4 regions of the Marinobacter sp. L-13 genome follow, and region 4 is predicted to be linked to each of the others. Evidence: predicted binding sites of a transcription regulator. Region 4 holds the regulator's gene; each other region holds the start of a gene.
The links. The regulator sigma-54, encoded in region 4, starts transcription at its own class of promoters, with help from an activator protein. The targets are predictions, from matches to a motif close to ANTGGCATNNANNTTGCTNT.
Positions count from the first base shown of each region.

Region 1: a site for sigma-54 is predicted at 1,665-1,684, ahead of AC13DD_RS20860 (sigma 54-interacting transcriptional regulator). Genes of this name have one in related genera too.
Region 2: a site for sigma-54 is predicted at 2,828-2,847, ahead of flgB (flagellar basal body rod protein FlgB). Genes of this name have one in related genera too.
Region 3: a site for sigma-54 is predicted at 1,447-1,466, ahead of flgA (flagellar basal body P-ring formation chaperone FlgA). Genes of this name have one in related genera too.

Region 1 is NZ_JBSXNQ010000069.1:32,375-37,123, reverse strand. It holds gene AC13DD_RS20860 (sigma 54-interacting transcriptional regulator) at 1-1,634, opposite strand, end outside; gene AC13DD_RS20855 (ABC transporter substrate-binding protein) at 1,948-3,369, shown strand; gene ntrB (nitrate ABC transporter permease) at 3,372-4,199, shown strand; gene AC13DD_RS20845 (ABC transporter ATP-binding protein) at 4,255-4,749, shown strand, end outside.
Region 2 is NZ_JBSXNQ010000065.1:208,168-212,916, forward strand. It holds gene AC13DD_RS18550 (flagellar hook protein FlgE) at 1-1,155, opposite strand, end outside; gene AC13DD_RS18555 (flagellar hook assembly protein FlgD) at 1,183-1,860, opposite strand; gene flgC (flagellar basal body rod protein FlgC) at 1,879-2,328, opposite strand; gene flgB (flagellar basal body rod protein FlgB) at 2,363-2,761, opposite strand; gene AC13DD_RS18570 (nitroreductase family protein) at 3,000-3,551, opposite strand; gene AC13DD_RS18575 (Mpo1-like protein) at 3,707-4,018, shown strand; gene AC13DD_RS18580 (adenylate/guanylate cyclase domain-containing protein) at 4,020-4,749, shown strand, end outside.
Region 3 is NZ_JBSXNQ010000065.1:121,580-126,328, forward strand. It holds gene AC13DD_RS18170 (CheR family methyltransferase) at 1-451, opposite strand, end outside; gene AC13DD_RS18175 (chemotaxis protein CheV) at 489-1,418, opposite strand; gene flgA (flagellar basal body P-ring formation chaperone FlgA) at 1,607-2,308, shown strand; gene flgM (flagellar biosynthesis anti-sigma factor FlgM) at 2,482-2,808, shown strand; gene AC13DD_RS18190 (flagella synthesis protein FlgN) at 2,816-3,286, shown strand; gene AC13DD_RS18195 (cyclic di-GMP-binding domain-containing protein, MshE-related) at 3,325-4,074, opposite strand; gene AC13DD_RS18200 (peptidylprolyl isomerase) at 4,302-4,749, shown strand, end outside.
Region 4 is NZ_JBSXNQ010000055.1:241,598-246,346, forward strand. It holds gene lptC (LPS export ABC transporter periplasmic protein LptC) at 1-59, shown strand, start outside; gene lptA (lipopolysaccharide transport periplasmic protein LptA) at 43-597, shown strand; gene lptB (LPS export ABC transporter ATP-binding protein) at 575-1,300, shown strand; gene AC13DD_RS11800 (RNA polymerase factor sigma-54) at 1,452-2,978, shown strand; gene hpf (ribosome hibernation promoting factor) at 3,080-3,388, shown strand; gene ptsN (PTS IIA-like nitrogen regulatory protein PtsN) at 3,476-3,946, shown strand; gene rapZ (RNase adapter RapZ) at 3,975-4,749, shown strand, end outside.

The DNA of each region.
Region 1 (4,749 bases), on a different contig from region 4:
GCGGTGATTACCTGGCGCTCGATCACATTCTCCAACTCCCGCACATTGCCGGGCCAGTGGTAGGCTTTCAGGGTTTCAACGTCACGTTCTTTCAGGGCCAACAGAGGCCGGTTGAACTTCTGGCACGCGCGGTTCAGGAATTCCTGGGCGAGGATGGGGATGTCCTCCAGCCGCCGGCGCAAGGGTACGGATTCGATGGGGAAAACATTCAGGCGGAAGTAGAGGTCTTCCCGGAAGGTTTTTTCCTGAACTTCCGCCTTCAGGTCACGGTTGGTGGCCGCGATCACCCGCACATCCACAGCCCGGGTTCGGTTTTCGCCAACCCGCTCGAATTGCTGATCCTGCAGCACCCGGAGCAGTTTACCCTGGAGTTCAAGGGGGATTTCGCCCACTTCGTCCAGGAACAGGGTGCCGCCGTCGGCCAGTTCGAACCGGCCCACGCGATCGCTGACGGCGCCGGTGAAGGCACCTTTGATGTGGCCGAAGAACTCGCTCTCGAACAGATCCTTGGGGATGGCCGCACAGTTCACCCGAATCAGGGGCCGGTCACGTCGGCTGCTGGACTGGTGGATGGCACGGGCAATCAGCTCCTTGCCCGTGCCGGATTCGCCGGTGATCAGCACGTTGGCATCGGTGGGCGCCACCATACCGATACGGCGCACGATGGCTTTGATGGCCTCGCTCTGGCCGAAGATTTCGTGGAAGTGGTACTCGGCGCTGAGTTCTTCCTGCAGATAGGCGTTCTCCATTTCCAGTCGGTGTTTGAGGGTCTCTACTTCTTCCAGCGCTTTCTGCAGTTCTTTCTGGGCTTCCTGACGGGCGGAAATATCCCGGAACACAACCACCGCGCCCACCGGATGCCCGTTGTCCAGGATCGGTGTGCTGGTGTATTCCACCGGGAAGCCGCTGCCGTCCTTGCGCCAGAACCAGTCCTCGCCAACCCGCTTCACGCTGGCATCGCGGAAGGCGGCGTATATCGGGCAGTCCTTCAGGGGATACAGGCTGCCATCGGCATGGGAGTGGTGCACCACGCGGTGCAGAACCCGCCCCATGAGTTCGTCAATTCGCCACCCCAGCATGCGCTCGGCTGCGGGGTTTGCGAAGGTGCCTCGCCCCTCGGCATCCACCCCGTAAATGCCTTCCCCGACGGCATGCAGGATCAGCTGGTTTTCCCGCTCCATGTCCTTGAACAGTTCTTCCACCCGACGCCATTCAAGCAGGCCGCCCCGGTGGTAGTGGTTGGCATCGTGGCGCTCCCGAAGGGTTCGCAGCTGGCGTCGGTCCCTCAACAACAGCAGCACATTCTGGGTTTCCGCCTCGCCGACCCTGGATGAGGAGATTTCCAGTTCCACGGTGTGGCCGTCCCGGTGCTGGAGGAAGAAATCCCGGCTCCAGCCGTGGCTGCGAAACAGGGTTTCCTCAGTGAATGCAATCAGTTGCGGCCGCTGGTCGGTGAACAGGTGGGTGCATGGCGTTCCGACGAGGGATTGCCGGTCGGAGCCGATCATTCGGCCCATGGCACTGTTGGCGGACAGAATCAGGTCCCTGCCTGCATCTACCAACAGCGCAGCCTCTGGCAGATGGTCAATCCAGTTGCCGGTGATTTCAGGGCGAATGATGGCTTCGGTGTTCATGGCGATTTCCTGAGTCAGTTCCCGAAGGAAGAAACAAACCCTGTGCCAACTACGAAAAATCGCAGTCCGGGCTACGAAAAATCGTGAAATACGAAATGTCGTAGCTCTCCTGTTTTCAGGCTCCTCATTCCTGATGCCTTAAAAACAATGGGTTAAAAAAATAACCGGACTTGGCACAAACCCTGCGATACCTCTCTCAGAACGCGGAGCCGACCCGACCATTTCCAGCCTCGGGCCCGAGCCGCACCTTTGTTGCACCGTGAGAGTGCAGAAATAACCCAAAACTTAGGTCCCAAACCCAGGAGAGTGCGCCATGACCACGAAAAGCCTTGGAAACCCGTTTGACGGTGACAAGTCCCTGATTCATGCCAAGACCTGCGGCTGCCCCGAGTGCAAACCCGGCGACAGCACCCCGTCGATTTCCCTCGATCTCAAGCCCTCTGCCGGCCAGCAGGCAGTTGCTGACGAGCATTTGGATTCAGAAGCGATGATGGATCGCGCCATCGAAGGCGCGGTGGTGCGCTCGGTGTTTGGTCACAACGAACACAGCCGGCGCGCCTTCATGAAAATGATGGGCGCGGGCACCGCGGCGGCCGTTCTGGGCAGCGTGTTCCCGATGGAAAAGGCCAAGGCCGCGGTGAAGGAATCCCTGGGCAAGCTCGAGAAGACCAAGCTGAACGTTGGTTTTGTACCGATCACCTGCGCCACGCCTATCATCATGGCCCACCCGATGGGCTTTTATGAGCGGTACGGCCTCGATGTGACCGTCACCAAGACCGCAGGTTGGGCGGTGGCCCGGGACAAGTCCCTGGCTGGCGAATACGACGCCTCACATATGCTTACTCCCATGCCCCTGGCGATGACCATGGGCGCGGGCTCCACACCGGAGCCGTTCATCATGCCGGCCGTTGAGAACATCAATGGCCAGGCCATCGTGCTGCACGTCGACCACAAGGACAAGCGCGACCCGAAACAGTGGAAAGGCTTCAAGTTTGGCGTGCCGTTCGAGTACTCCATGCACAACTTCCTGCTGCGTTACTACCTGGCCGAGAACGGTATCGACCCGGACAAAGATGTGCAGATCCGTGTGGTCCCGCCACCCGAGATGGTTGCCAACCTCCGCGCCGGTAACCTGGATGGCTACTTGTCACCGGATCCGTTCAACCAGCGTGCTGTTTGGGAGAAGGTGGGCTTCATCCACATGCTGACCAAGGACATCTGGGAAGGCCACCCGTGCTGCGCCTTTGCCTGCAGCAAGCAGTTCGCGACCCAGAACCCGAACACCTACGGCGCCCTGTTGCGCGCCATCATCGACGCGACGCAGTACTCCAACAATCCGGATAACCGTAAGGAAATCTCCGAAGCCATCGCGCCAAAGAACTATCTGAACCAGCCGGTTCCGGTGATTCAGCAGGTGCTGACCGGCTACTACGCCGATGGCCTTGGCGAGGTAAAAGACGTGCCGGACCGCATCGACTTCGACCCGTTCCCGTGGCACTCCATGGGCGTGTGGATCCTCACCCAGATGAAGCGCTGGGGTTATATCGAGGGTGATGTGGACTACAAAGGCATTGCCGAGCAGGTCTACCTGGCGAGCGAGACCGGCAAGATCATGGAAGAACTGGGTTACACCGCTCCGGACAAGACCTACAAGACCCACACCATCATGGGCAAGACGTTCGATTCTGATCGTGCCGAAGAATACGCACGCAGCTTCGACATCGGGAGGGTGTAACCATGGCTTCCCTGAACGTCCGGGCAGCACTGCTGTCGGTGTCGTTCCTGATTCTGGCCCTGGGGCTCTGGGAAATGGCAACCCAGCCCCCGGAGGCCCAGACAGGACTGACCGAATACGAAATGCTGATGGGTGGTGTGGAGCAGGAATCCCGGGTGCCGCCACCCTCGGCGGTGATCAAGCTGGCCTGGGCGGAGTTGTCCGATCCGTTCTATGACGCCGGCGCCAACGACAAGGGCATCGGCATCCAGCTGGCCTATTCGGTGTACCGGGTATTGACCGGCTACCTGGCGGCCATGGCCATTGCGCTGCCCGTCGGGTTCCTGATCGGCATGTCGCCGCTGATGTACAAGGCCCTGAACCCTTACATCCAGGTGCTGCGGCCAATTTCGCCGCTGGCCTGGATGCCCCTGGCCCTGTTCATCATCCAGGACTCCGATGCCTCAGCGATCTTTGTGATCTTCATCTGCTCGATCTGGCCAATGCTTCTGAACACCGCCTTTGGTGTGGCGAACGTGAGGCAGGACTGGGTCAACGTGGCCCGCACCCACGAACTCGGCCCACTGCGCACCGCCATTACGGTGATCCTGCCGGCCGCAGCACCCACCATTCTGACCGGCATGCGGATCTCGATTGGCATTGCCTGGCTGGTCATCGTGGCCGCGGAAATGCTCGTGGGCGGCACCGGCATTGGCTACTACGTGTGGAACGAATGGAACAACCTGGATCTGGCCAGTGTGATCTTCTCCATCCTGATGATCGGGGTGGTGGGCATGCTGCTCGACCTGGCCCTGGGCAAGGCCCAGAAACTGGTGGAATACAAAGAATGAGCGGTCCGGCACCGGTTTCCGGTGCCGGCCTCAACCCTCCGAATGGAGACCTGTTATGAGTAAGTCATTCCTGGAAGTAGATGGCCTGTCCAAAGTCTATCCGGACGGCCAGGGCGGTGAGCTGACCGTCTTCGAGGATATCCGCTTTGCCCTGGAGAAAGGTGAGTTTGTTTGCATCATCGGCCACTCCGGTTGCGGCAAATCCACCATCCTGAACGTGTTGGCAGGCCTGGACGAAGCCAGCGCCGGCAACGTGGTGATGAACGGCAAGGAAATCAAAGGCCCAGGCCTTGAGCGCGGGGTTGTGTTCCAGAACTACAGCCTGCTGCCCTGGAAAACCACCCTGAACAACATCGTCTTCGCCGTGCGCGCCCGCTGGCCGGAGTGGTCCAAGGAAAAGGTGAAAGAGCACAGCGAACGCTACCTGAAGATGGTGGGCCTGGACCACGCCCTGAACCGCAAGCCGTCCCAGCTGTCCGGCGGTATGCGTCAGCGGGTGAGTATCGCCCGGGCCTTCGCCACCCAGCCGGAACTCCTGCTGCTGGACGAG
Region 2 (4,749 bases), on a different contig from region 4:
GTTCGTTATCACAGGATCGGCTGCTCCGGCATTGAAATTGGCCCCCAGATTAGGTGTAGTCGGAGGAGACGACAGGCTCTCAGACGACAGACTTTCAATACTGTCATCTGCAGACAGGGTGCTCAGGAATCCGTTCGTCACACCTTCACCTGTTATAGAGGTGGGAGTATTCGGAAAGCTGGTTTCCAATGTAAAACCGCTGTTCTGGCGAATCAGCACGCTTCCATTTTCCACTTCGGCGCTGACGCCACTCAATCCAGGAAGTGAAGTCAGCAGCTCAGCAAAATCGATCGCCGTTGGAGGGTTTCCATTTAAACTGGATCTATCGATAGTGGCACTGCCCGCCTCGCCATTCTCGCCCACAGAAATCGAAAACTCAAAATCTGACTGAGCAAGAGCTGACTCCAGTTCAGTGGCGTCAAGAGTCTGTTCTGTAAGCGCGGACGCATTTAAGCCATCGATGCCGTTGAAATAGTTGGCCAAGTCGTTGGCACCGTACGCCGCCGACAAGGCAGCGGGCGTCTGTCCGCTACTAAAAGTGGAGCCGTCGCGGTAGGTAACTGTGAAGGACTCGTTCAAAATAGCATTAGTCTGCGCGCTGTCCGGCTCGGCAACACCAGGCCGACCAATTAGAAAAGCGCTTCGATTTTCAAGTACAGACTCTCGGGCATCTAGATTGACATCAGTTTCCAGTAAGGTAGTCCGTCTGGGCGCCAAGTTGTTAGAATCTATAACCAGATCACCGCGAATGCCCGAAAGATTTCCATCCGCATCCGCGGTAAATCCCTGTACGCGCATATTTTGGTTGTTGGTAACGAACCCGTCTTTATCGACTCCGAATTGACCTGCTCGTGAGTAACGAGTCTCACCGCCGTTATTCAAAATGAAAAATCCATCACCGCTAATCGCCATGTCGAGGCCATTGTCGGTAAAACTGACGTTTCCCTGACCGAACGACTGTTTTACATCCTGGACCCGGACACCGTCGCCGATCGGGTTGGTGCCTGCGCTCAGGAAACCGCTGGCGTATAGATCGCCAAACTGGGCCTTGCTGCCCTTGAAACCAACGGTACTGGCGTTGGCAATGTTGTTGCCGGTGACGTCCAGATCCACCGATGCCGCGCGAAGGCCACTCAAACCCGTATTAAATCCCATGGTTCACCCCTTGGTGTTTCACCGGTATCAGTTAATTTGTTTTACATCAGACAGGGCGATGGAGCCCATGCCTGCAAGATTCAGGGTAATGGAGCCACCCTGGCCCAGGGACACGCTGTCAACATTGGCACTTACCATCGTACCCAACTGCTGCGGCCCATCCGGGTAGGAAGCCTCGGCCACAATCCGGTAGGCGCCCGGCGGCAAGGGATTGCCGTTGCCGTCCTGGCCATCCCAGCGGAACGAGGTCACCCCTGCCGGACTACTACCCATGTCGATCTGGCGAACCCGCTCACCATTCTGACCCTGAATCGAAAGCCGAAGGCCACCGGTCGATGCCGGCACTTCAACGGTGCCGCTGATCTCACCGTCCGCACCCAGAACCCCGATCTGGGAAGGGGCAAGCACGGTTTTGCCGACCATGGCAGAGGCCTGCAGCGCCTGGCTGGAACGGAACTGACCCACCACATCCTCAACCGTACCGGAAAGGTTCTGCATTTCCTCCAGCGAGCTGAACTGGGCCAGTTGGGAGATGAATTCACCGTTGTCCTGGGGTTCCAGCGGGTTCTGGTTCTTCAGCTGGGCCAGCATCAGTTCCATGAACTCGTTCCGACCCAACTCGCTGGTGCCCTGGCCGCCATTCTGTTGCTTCAGCTGGTACTGGCTCAGAACATCCGACGCGTCTGTTGCATTTACTGCAGTCATGTTGTGCTCCTCACCCTGTTACTGCTGACCGAGAGTCAGAATGCGCTGCATCATGGACTTGGCTGTGTTCATGACATCCACATTCATCTGGAAACTTCTGGACGACGACATCATGTCCGCCATCTCTTCAACCACATTCACATTGGGGTAGTAGACGTAGCCGTCCTCGTTGGCCGCCGGGTGATGGGGCTCGTGGCGCATCTGCAGCTCCGCATCACTTTCGACAATACCGTCAACCCTCACGCCGGCGCCCGGCCCCTCATCGGCAGCCATGGGCAAGCCTCCCTGCCCGGGATTCATCAGAGACTGCTGAATCGCCGAGAAAACCGGCTTCCTGGCGCGATAGGTTTCCCCCGTGCTGGAACTTGCCGTTTCTGCATTGGCAATGTTGGACGCGGTTGTATTCAGCCGCAGTGATTGCGCGGTCATGCCGGAACCGGCGATGTCAAAAATGCTGCCCAGTGACATGAAAATTCTCCTTCGCTAATCCTGTGACTGCGGCTTATTCGCCCTTGAGGGCTTTGGTCAAACCGCTGAACTTGCTGTTCAAAAACTGGAAGCTGGCCTGGAAATCCATGGCGTTGCGCATAAACCGGGTCTGCTCCTGCTGGGCGTCTACCGTATTGCCGTCAACCGACGGCTGATGGGGAACCCGATACATCAAATCGCTTTCCGACGCCGATGGCGAGGTATCCATGTGCGCGTCATGGGTTTTGGCCATCTGGAATCCGCTGACCTGCTCCTGGGCCTTCTGCATCATGGCCTGGAAATCCAGATCCCGCGCCTTGAAACCCGGGGTGTCGGCGTTTGCCAGGTTGTTTGCCAGAACTTCGGCGCGTTTAACACGCGCTTCAACCGCGTGTTGATGAATGCCCAGAGCCGAATCAAACGTAATTGCCATGTTGCCTCCCGAAAACTGCACTGGTATGCCGAGCTGTTTTTGCCGGCTGTGCTCTTTGACAGGACTAAAGCAAGCTGAATGCCAGATTTATGGTCAGGTGTTAATTTGTCAGGAAACCCAGTGTTGGCAGGCCCTGCAGAGAATCCGAGTAGCGGTTACGGGAAAGGAGAAAGGAAAAGGGCAAGAAAAAGCGGCAAGCTGCTTCCCCCGGCAGAAGCCGGGGGTATTCAACAAGGTCTCAGGGCCAATGACTCACAAACTCGTCCACCGCCGGTCTGGGCACAGACGGCTTGGATGCCGAGACCGTACCGGTGTAGAGAAAGCCAACAATCTGTTCATGCTCTTCCAGGCCCAACCCCTGGTGAACCGAGGAGTGGTAGGCAACGCCGCCTGTTCTCCACATCACGCCGAAACCGGCATCCTGAAGGGCAAGCTCAACAAAACTCATGCCGGCAGCTGCCGACATGACCTGCTCGATTTCCGGTACTTTGGGATGCGTCCTCGGCGACGCGATACCAACTATGACCATGGGTGCGCGAAGGGGGGCACGCCGGAGCTTCTCGATTTCTTTCTCATCGCTGTTATTGGCACAGGTGGACGCAAACAGCTCTCCCAGGGCTTCAAGGCCTTTACCCTCGATCACCAGATAGCGCCAGGGCCTGAGCAGTGCATGGTCCGGTGCACGCGCCGCGCAGGAAAAGGCCCTTTCGAGGGTTGTCGAATCCGGCGCGGGTGATTCCAGCCTCGGTTCAGAGGAGCGGTTCAGGAGGAAATCGGTAACTGCGGTCATATCTGCTCGCTGTTTAAAGACTGTTGAAATATAGGTACGAACACAATTCATGGCTGTGAATTGTGGGTTCTACGTAATGCTGTTAGCCTTTAGTCGTAGTCGGGTCTACCAACAATTATAAATGACGCGGTCGTACAACGTTGAGTGGCAACACAATGAGCAACCAGCAAACCTTCAATAACTTTTCCGAATTTTATCCGTACTACCTCGAAGAGCACAGCGACGTCACCTGTCGCCGTTTGCATTTCGCTGGAAGTCTCCTGGTCCTGATAGTCGCCGTATGGGCTCTGGCTTCGGGCAAGCTGTTGTGGCTTCTGGCCTTGCCGGTCATAGGCTATGGCTTTGCGTGGGTTGGTCATTTCAAGTTTGAAAAAAATCGCCCCGCTACCTTCAAATATCCACTGTACAGCCTTATGGGTGACTGGGTCATGTTCCGCGACATGCTCATTGGCAGGATCCGTTTCTGAAATGATGAGTGCCCCGGCAGACCTGCGTAATGCCAGTAGCTCAGCTGGCAGAGCCCTCTCGTCCGAGGCGGCGGGCAACCCGATCGCCATTCCCCCGATGCCCGATTACAATGGCCGGGTACTGGCATACACCTCAACCGCCGCCATTATCGTAACCGGCGTTCTCCAGGGCGCCTTTCCGCAATGGCTTCTCTGGCTGGTTGCCGGGGCCCTCACCTGGCCCCACATCGCCCATGCCCTGACTCGCCGCACTTTCCTCAGGAATTCGCCACGCATCCGTCAGAAAATGCTGATATTTGATTGCGTGGTTGGTGGCGCTTTCATTGGTTGCATCGGGCTGATCGTCATCCCCTCCCTCGCCGTTGCACTGATGCTGATGTTCAGTTGCCTGATTGTTGGTGGTATCCGTCAGTGGGTCCTGGGCACCGGCTTCATGGCGGCCTCCATTGCGGGGGCGGTTGCGATCGTCGGCCCGGCAGACGGACCACACTCGCCCCTGCTGACCAGCATCGTGTCGATTTTATCCACCGGGCTTTATATTTGCGTTACGGCTTACTATTCCCACCAGCAGGCACGGGCGTTGATGCTGGCAAAGACCCAGATCCAGAACCAGCGGGAGCAGTCCATCGCGCTTTCACACAAACTGTCCAAATATCTCTCGCCTCAAGTCTGGCAGTCGATCTTCACCGGTGAGCGGGACGTGAGACTGGAAACCCAGCGCAAGAAACTGG
Region 3 (4,749 bases), on a different contig from region 4:
CGCTTTTGGAGATATCCGTCGCGGTGATCTTTACATCCCGGAGCTTCCCGGGCCTCGACCGCCGAAACTCCTCGACGATCATGGCAATCGAATACGGCTCCTGGCCGGTTGAGCAGGCCGCAGACCAGATACGCAAAGGCTGCATCGAGTTGCGCTCTGCGAATTCGGGAAGCAGTTTCTCCTGAAGAATCCGGAAAGGGTGATTGTCACGGAACCACAGGGTTTCATTGGTTGTCATCGCATCGATGACAGTCTCTTTCAGACCGCCCCGCCCGGGGCGCTTAAGGCGCTCGAGCAGTTCACCCAGGGTATTCAGGCTGTTCTCTTCAAGAATCCTGCGCAACCGGCTTTTGACCAGGTACTGTTTATTATCGCCCAGTAAAATCCCACAGGCATCCTGCAGGAACGATTTGAAGGCTTCATATTCCTGTGGCGTTATTTCCGCTTTCATTGGGTCTCTGTTCTGAGTGAATCTTTGAGCGGCTCCATCAACCCTGGTCGATGATTTCCATCACCCGCTCTGCCAGCTCGTCCGGACTGAACTTTGCCATAAAGTCGTCGGCCCCGACCTTCTTTACCATGGCCTGGTTGAACACACCGCTGAGTGAGGTGTGAAGCATAACAAACATATCCGAAAGCGCCGGGTCCTCTTTCACCTTGGTGACGAGGGTGTAGCCATCCATTTCAGGCATCTCCACGTCCGAGATGATCAGGGAGAAGTGATCCTTGGCCCGGGAACCATCCGCAGTGATTTCCTTCAGATGTTCAATAGCCTGCTTGCCGTCGTTTTTCAGCACCACTTCCATGCCAATTGCGGTGAGACACCGCTGTATCTGGCGCCGGGCCACGGATGAATCATCGACCACCAGCACGGGCAGATGCCCCGGTACCCTATCCGCGCTCTTACTCAGAACGGCTTCGGTTACGTCCTCCCCAAGCGGAGAAACTTCTGAAAGAATCTTCTCTACATCAATGATTTCGATAAGCTTATCATCAATTTTCGTGACAGCGGTAAGATAGACATCCTTGCCGGCCCCTTTGGGTGGAGGCAGGATTTCTTCCCAGTTCATGTTCATGATTCGCTCGACACCGCTCACCAGGAAACCCTGCGTTTTGCGATTGTATTCAGTGATGATGACGAAGCTGGTGGAGAGCTCTTCTTGCGGGATACCGGGCAGACCGATTGCCATGCTCAGATCGATAATGGGGATAGTCTCACCCCGGCTATGGGCTACGCCTCGAACAACCGGCCGGCTGTTGGGCAGGGAGAACAGCTTCGGACACTGCAGAACCTCTTTCACCTTGAACACGTTGATCCCGTAGATCTGACGCCCCCTGAGACGGAAAAGAAGCAGCTCTAGGCGGTTCTTTCCGACCATCTGAGTGCGCTGGTTGACACTGTCCAAAACCCCTGCCATTTCGATTCTCCTGGCTTGCCGGAATTACAACGGCATATATCTTGCTGTTCACTGAATAATAGCCTGATCGACGGAAACCCGTCATATCAGGGGTGGGTCAGCCCATTTAACGGCCACTTTTACCGAATCCTTAGCCTGATTCGGGCTTTTCTGCCCTGTTGTTGACAGCATAGGACAAACTGATACGTATGCGCATCACGAATTTCGCCCTACTACTGCTAATGTCTGGCCTGAGCACGCCGCTCCTTGCTGGAACGACAGCTGAACAGATTCAGAAAGCAACCCTGGCGTTTCTGGACAGCTTTGCGTCTGAACAGGCCGAGCATGGCTACACCGTTTCCTTCGAACCCGGTTCCATCGACAGCCGCCTCGCTCTCGCCGAGTGCGAAAAGCCTTTGAGTGTAGAGTTCAGCGGGGATCCATGGAAAAGCACCAGCCCGTCGTTGCAGGTAGCCTGCGAAGGAACCCGCCCATGGCGAATGTTTGTTACCGCTTCAGTTTCTATCCATGGGCCAGCCCTGGTGGCAGCGAGGCCACTCACACGTGGAGAGCGAATAACCGAAGGGCTGCTTGCGAAGCAGTCTGTTGAAATCAATTCATCCAGACGTGGCGTGATTACCGACTCGAAGCAGGCGATTGGCATGGAAGTGCGGCGCGCAGTGAATGCCGGATCGCTCGTTACACCAGACATGCTTTCGGCCCCGAATGCGGTCGAACGAGGCGATCATGTTATCATCACCGCCAAAACCGGCGGATTTTCAGTACGTTCCCGGGGCAAAGCCCTGGCAAGCGCCAGCGTTGGCGAACAGGTTCTGGTTGAGAATCTGCGCTCATCGCGCACGATAAGAGCCAGCGTTGTCGCGCCGGGCCACGTGGAGATTCCGATGTGAGCCGCGTGCGGCAGAGGCTTGCCGGAGCGGCAAGTGAATGCCGCAAAACCGGTCGTAAAAGCAGATGAAAAAAAGTGCTAAAAGTACTAAAGGTTTTCGCGGCGCCGCCGTTAAGAAGACATAAACTCGAGTAAGCGCCGCATTCGTGGCGCGACAGGCAAGCAGGTACAGATATGTCAGTTGACTTAAATGGAATTGGCCCCGGCCAGGTCAACACCCAGAGAACCACGGCCGACAAAAGCTCCGGCGCACAGAATACCCAGCCGGCATCCAACGAACAGGCGAAGACACAGGCCCAGGGGGCCCGTGGTGAGAACGTCAGCCTGAGCAATCAGGCAAAGAATCTGAAGCAGCTCGAACAAAAGCTGGGCGATTATCCGGAAATGGATGACGACCGCATCGAGCAGATCCGTTCCGCCCTCGAAAATGGCACGTACAAGATTGACGCCGAGAAGCTGGCCCAGAAAATGCTTGAGATGGATGAAAGCATTTTCGGGTGAGTAGACCATGGCCGCAATTGATGATTTGAAGACCCTTCTTTCCCAGGATATCAGCCAGCTTGAAACACTGGCTGACGTTCTCGGCAAGGAAAAGACCTGCCTTGCGAATTCCGACCTCCGCCAGCTGGACGCCCTGACCAGAGAGAAGAACGATCTCCTCGGTGCAGTCCGCGAACGCGCCAAACAGAAAATCCGAACGCTCGTACAAATGGGATATCGCCCCGAAAGTGGCGAGCCTTCCCGCTTTATTCGCAGCGCCGGATTCTCGGATCTCTTCGAACTCTGGCAGGAAGCGGACCAGAAGCTGCGAACCTGTCAGACGCTGAACCAGACCAACGGTCGCGTAATCAGCCACTTGCAAAAGCGTTTGTCGAGGCTCACAGATATTTTCCGCGGCGCCACCGGCCAGCAAAAGCTGTACGGTGCACAGGGTCAGCAGACCACGGTATCAAGCAGCACGGTGCTCGCCAGCGCCTGAGCCCGGACGCATGGCTCTGCCGAGCCATGCTTTCCACTTCATCGGGTGTAGATGGTCATCTGGGAGTCGGGATGAAACCGGATGTCGTGAATGCTCACGTTGCCCATTGAAGCTCCCTGGCCTCCCGTAACCCGTATATTGTCCATCCGAATTTCCTCGATGCGCTCAGGGAACGCCAGCATCAGGGCGCCATCTTCTCTTACCCGATAACGTGGCTCCCCTTCACGATAATGCACACCGGAAATGCTGAGATCTGAATCCAGGAAGTTCAGAACCGGCACGAAGATATTGGCGGAAAGCTTGAGACCTTCAATAACATCTGCGGATGCCTCGGAGCCCTGCTCCCCATTTCCTGCGGGGTTCTCCGCCATCTTGCTGACAATACCAATGCGCTGCAGCAAGGTCGGATCGCCCTGACCGGAAATCGCCGCCAGCTCGGCTTCGCTCATGGGGGCAAGATTGCCTCTGTCATAAAGTTCGCCGGCTTCCAGTATTGCCTGTGACGCCTCGGCCGAATTGCTGGCCGCAAAGGTTACCAGGGGCTGGAATGGCAGCGTGACCGCTGTTACCAGGGCGGCAGCGTTGCGATAGCGGGACTGGTGCTTGAGGACACGGTGCAGCTCCTTCTCGCTGATCCAGCCCGCCTGGATAAATACCTCACCCAGGCGCTGTCCCGATTCGCGCTGAAGCCTGAGGCCTTCGTTAACCTGCCCCTCAGACAGATACCCACGATTGATAAGCAATCGCCCGAGGCGTGATTTCTCTTCAAATCCCTGACGGATTCTCACCCAGTGTCTCCTTTTAAACAGTGAAAACCGTACAACCCGGCCCGGCCAGTGTGATCCATGACTTCCGATATCGGGAAGGTTAGCCGATCACACAACAATGTGCGTGGATGCAGTGCCCGTTTTACCATCACCATCTGGTAAGATCTGGCACCTGATAACAGAATTCGCCGAATTGTCGCAGGAAACACACCTGCTAATAACACGGAGAACGGCTGCAAATGACAAACATGGTAAAGCCCCTGAAAACTGTGACACCCGTATTGCTTATGGCACTCGCCCTGCTCATGCCGACTGCCGCGGTGCAGGCGCAAACCAATGAGCAACTGGCCAGTGATCCTCTTCCGAAGGTCCGCATGGTGACCAGTGAAGGCGCTATCGAGCTTCAGCTTCGCCCGGATGTTGCGCCCGAAACGGTCGACAATTTCCTGCAGTACGCCGAAGACGGTTTTTTCGACGGCACCATCTTCCATCGGGTTATACCCGGGTTCATGATCCAGGGCGGCGGTTTCACCCGGGATCTCTCCCGCAAGTCCACTCGGGCCCCTATCCGCAATGAAGCGAAAGAGACACTGCCGAACCTTCGTGGAACCATTGCGATGGCTCGCACCAGTGCGCCTGATTCCGCCACGTCCCAGTTCTTTATCAACCTTTCCGACAACGGGTTCCTGAACGCCG
Region 4 (4,749 bases):
ACGAACGAATTCTGGAACTGAACTCCCAGGTGGAAGGACTCTATGAAACCGGAAACTAACCGATACCGGCGCCTGATGGCTGCCCTGCTAACGGTCGTGATGATCGGCCCGGCGGCTGCATTTGACCTTGATTCTGACACTCCTATCAAGGTCACCGCAGATACCGCCCGCCTGGATGACGGCCAGGGCATTGCCACCTACACCGGCGCTGTGGAACTTGAGCAGGGCAATACCCGCCTGACTGCCGAGCGGGTCGTCCTGTACCGGACCGAGGACGGCCTGAGCCGGATCGAAGCCTCTGGTACGCCCGCTATATACCGTCAACCGGCGCGCGAGGGGGAAGGCGAAACCGATGCCCGTGCCCTGAACATTACCTGGTCTGCCACCGACAGCCAGCTGACCTTTGAACGGGAAGCAGTCATCGAGCAGAATGGCAACCTGTTCCGGGGTGATGTCATTCATTATGATACCGTCGGCCGGGTTGTCACCGCTGAGGGCGGCGCAGACACCGGCGAGGGCAGCGGCCGGGTAGAGATGGTGATTCAGCCACGCAGTACAGACAGACAGGGATCCGATGGCAGTTCTGAGAGCCAGTAACCTGGCAAAGAGTTACAAACAGAAAAAAGTGGTGATCGACGTTTCCCTGGAAATCCGCAGTGGGGAAATTGTCGGGCTGCTTGGTCCCAACGGTGCCGGGAAAACCACCTGCTTCTATATGATCGTTGGGCTGGTTCCTGCCGATCACGGGCGGATAACGATCGACAGCCGGGATATCACCCCCCTGCCCATGCATGGTCGGGCCCGCCAGGGCATCGGCTACCTGCCACAGGAAGCCTCGGTTTTCCGCAAACTGTCTGTGCGCGACAACATCATGGCGATCCTCGAGACGCGGCAGGGCCTGAGCAAGGCAGACCGGCAGAAAAAGCTCGAGGAGCTGCTGGAGGAATTCCACATCACCCATATCCGGGACAGCGTTGGTATGGCCCTGTCCGGTGGTGAGCGGCGACGGGTGGAAATTGCCCGGGCCCTGGCCATGGAGCCGGCTTTCATCCTGCTGGATGAGCCCTTCGCCGGCGTTGACCCTATATCCGTCAGCGACATCAAACACATCATCCGGCACCTTCGGGACAAAGGCATTGGCGTTTTGATCACCGACCACAACGTGCGTGAGACCCTGGACATCTGCGAGAATGCCTACATTGTTTCCGGCGGCCACATCATCGCCTCCGGCAATGCCGACGCCATCCTGGCCAACCAGCAGGTCAAGGAAGTCTATCTCGGCGACGAATTCAGACTCTGACACCCAATGGCTGATTGTTTTGATGATCTGTAGCAAGTAAACTCGGCAAAGAACTTGCTAGGGTAAATTAAAATCACGGCAAGTAACCGGCATATAAAGATTTTTTCACGACTTATGACACAACGCGCTGATGAGTGACGGATCCTGAACCATGGTTATGAAAGCCTCCTTACAGTTAAAGCTGGGTCAAAGCCTGACCATGACGCCCCAGCTGCAACAGGCGATCCGGCTTCTCCAGCTCTCCACTCTCGACCTCCAGCAGGAAATCCAGCAGGCACTGGAATCCAACCCCATGCTGGAGACCTCCGAGGACGATGACCAGACCGACGCAGCCAGCGAAAACGACGAGCGCGAGGCCAACGCCACCGAGTCCGCCGCTGAAGCTGCCCCGGAACCGGCCAGCGACTGGGATGAATCCGAGAACGGCCCGGACTGGTCCTCGGAGAACGAGATTCCTGACAACATTCCGGACGATCTGCCGGTTGATACCGCCTGGGACGACATCTACCAGTCCGCACCAGCGCCGGCAGCCCGCAACGACGACGAAAACGATCACGATTTCGAAACCCGTAATTCCCCGACCGAAACGCTTCAGGATCACCTGGAATGGCAGCTCAATCTGACGCCCCTCAGTGAACGGGACCAGGCCATTGCCCATGCCCTGATGGATGCAGTGGACGAACGGGGCTATATCACCAGCCCGCTGGAGGAAATCCACGCCGGACTGCTGGATGAGAACGATGAAGACCCCCTTGAACTGGATGAAGTGGAAGCCGTGCTTCACCGCCTGCAACACTTTGATCCGCCCGGCGTGTTTGCCCGGGACCTACAGGAATGCCTGCTGATCCAGCTCAACCAGCTGCCGCCGGAAACACCCTGGCTGGCCCAGGCACGCCTTGTAATTACCCATTACATCAACCTGCTGGGCAACCGCGATTACGCCCAGTTGCTGCGCCGCAGCCGCCTGAAAGAAGACCAGTTGCGGGATGTCCTGGCGCTGATCACCGGCCTGAATCCGCGGCCGGGCGATGTCATTGACCGGGCCGAACCCGATTATGTGATTCCGGACGTGATCGTTCGCAAACACAATGGCCGCTGGCGTGTTGAGCTGAATCCTGAAATTGCACCGCGCATCCGGGTCAATGCCAGCTATGCTTCACTTATAAGGCGTGCGGACAGCAGCGCAGACAACACCTACCTGCGCGACCAGTTGCAGGAGGCCAAGTGGTTCATCAAGAGCCTGCAGAGCCGCAATGAGACCTTGCTGAAAGTCGCGACCCGTATTGTCGAGCACCAGCAGGGATTCCTGGATCACGGTGAAGAAGCCATGAAACCGTTGATTCTTTCAGACATCGCCCAGGCGGTAGAGATGCATGAATCGACCATTTCACGGGTAACCACCCAGAAATACATGCATACCCCCCGTGGCATTTTCGAGCTGAAGTACTTCTTCTCCAGCCATGTCAGCACTGACGAGGGTGGAGAATGCTCCTCCACGGCCATACGCGCGATGATCAAGAAGCTGATTGCGGCGGAAACGCCCAAAAAGCCGTTGAGCGACAGCAAAATTGCAGCCATGCTAGGGGAACAGGGTATCAAGGTTGCGCGACGCACCGTTGCCAAGTACCGGGAGGCCATGCACATTCCGCCGTCCAACGAGCGCAAGCGGCTGGTCTGAATACCCGGGGGCCGGGACGCAACACCGTATTCGCCGGCGCATAATGCGCCAGCACCCAGACCGGCTCCCGGGAGCCGGCACGATGACAACAGGAGACGCCTATGCAACTCAATATTTCAGGCCATCACGTAGAACTGACTCCCGCACTGAAGGATTATGTTTCAGAGAAGTTCGAGAAGCTCGAGCGTCACTTTGACCACATCAGTAACTGCCAGGTGACCCTGGAAGTGGAAAAGGTGCGCCAGATTGCGGAAGCCACGTTGCATGTGGTTGGTGGTGAGATTCACGCAAAGGCAGAAAATGAGGATATGTACGCAGCCATCGATGCCCTGATCGACAAGCTTGACCGTCAGATCCTCAAGCACAAGGAAAAGAATGTAGACCGGATGCACGGAAACGGCTCTCGCTAACTGACTGTTTTCATGCAATTCATCTAATCGAGCTGCGACATGAGTAACGTGTCGCAGCCTTTTTTTTAACGGAAACGCAGTCGATCCATGAGCGACACATCCCTGACCATAGAGAACATTCTTGCTCCGGAGCTCACCCTCTGCAGGGTAGCTGCGTCCAGCAAGAAACGGGCCCTGGAGTTTATTGCCGAGCAGATAAACCATCAGGACAACACGCTCAGCGAGACCCAGCTCTTCAACAACCTGATTTCCCGCGAGCGCCTGGGCAGCACCGGCATTGGCCAGGGAATCGCCATTCCCCACTGCCGTCTGGAAGGACTTGATCACGTGGTGGGCGTGCTGATGACGCTGGAAGAAAGCGTCGAATTCGATGCTATCGACAATCAGCCGGTGGATCTGATTTTCGCCCTGATCGTCCCGAAGGAAGCAACGAGCGAACACCTGGAGCTGCTCAGCCAACTGGCTGAAAAGTTCAATGAGCGGTCGTTCTGTGATCGCCTCCGGCAATCCGAGGACGCCAGCACGCTGTACCAGCGCATGACCGCCTCAGGCGGCTGATATTCACTGCAGTGGAGGTAAGGTGGTCATGAAGCTGATTATCGTCAGTGGCAGGTCCGGTTCGGGCAAGAGTACCGCACTTCATGTGCTGGAGGACCTCGGGTTTTATTGCATCGACAATCTTCCTATTGGCCTGCTCTTCCCCCTCACACGGGAAGCCGCCAGCCAGACCAGGCCTGGTCGACTGGGCAAGATGGCCGTCAGTATCGATGCGCGGAACCTTTCCGGCGAGCTGGCCAATTTCGAGGAGATCTACCGGCGCCTCCAGGAAACCGGGGTTACCGTTGAAATCATCTTCCTGGACGCCGACGAGCAGTCGCTTCTGCAGCGTTTTCACGCCACCCGCAGAAAGCATCCGTTGAGTGACGACAGGACCTCTCTCCGGGAAGCCATTACCAGCGAGAAGAAACTGCTGGAGCCCCTCTCCAAGCTTTCCGATCTTTACGTAAATACCACCGGCATGTCCATGTACGAGCTGCGGGACATGGTCAAGCAGCGCGTGGTCGGTCGAAAAGATCAGGAACTGGCTCTCCTGTTTCAGTCATTCGGCTTCAAACACGGCGTGCCGCTGGATTCCGACTACGTTTTCGATGTCCGCTGCCTGCCCAACCCCTACTGGGATACCAGCCTCCGCAAGTATGTCGGGACGGATCAGCCGGTTATCGAGTTTCTGGAAAAAGAACCGGCAAGCCGGAAGATGATCGAGGACCTGAAATCATTTCTGGATACCTGGCTGCCCTCCTTTGCAGACAGTAACCGCAGCTATATGACCATTTCCATTGGCTGTACCGGCGGCCAGCACC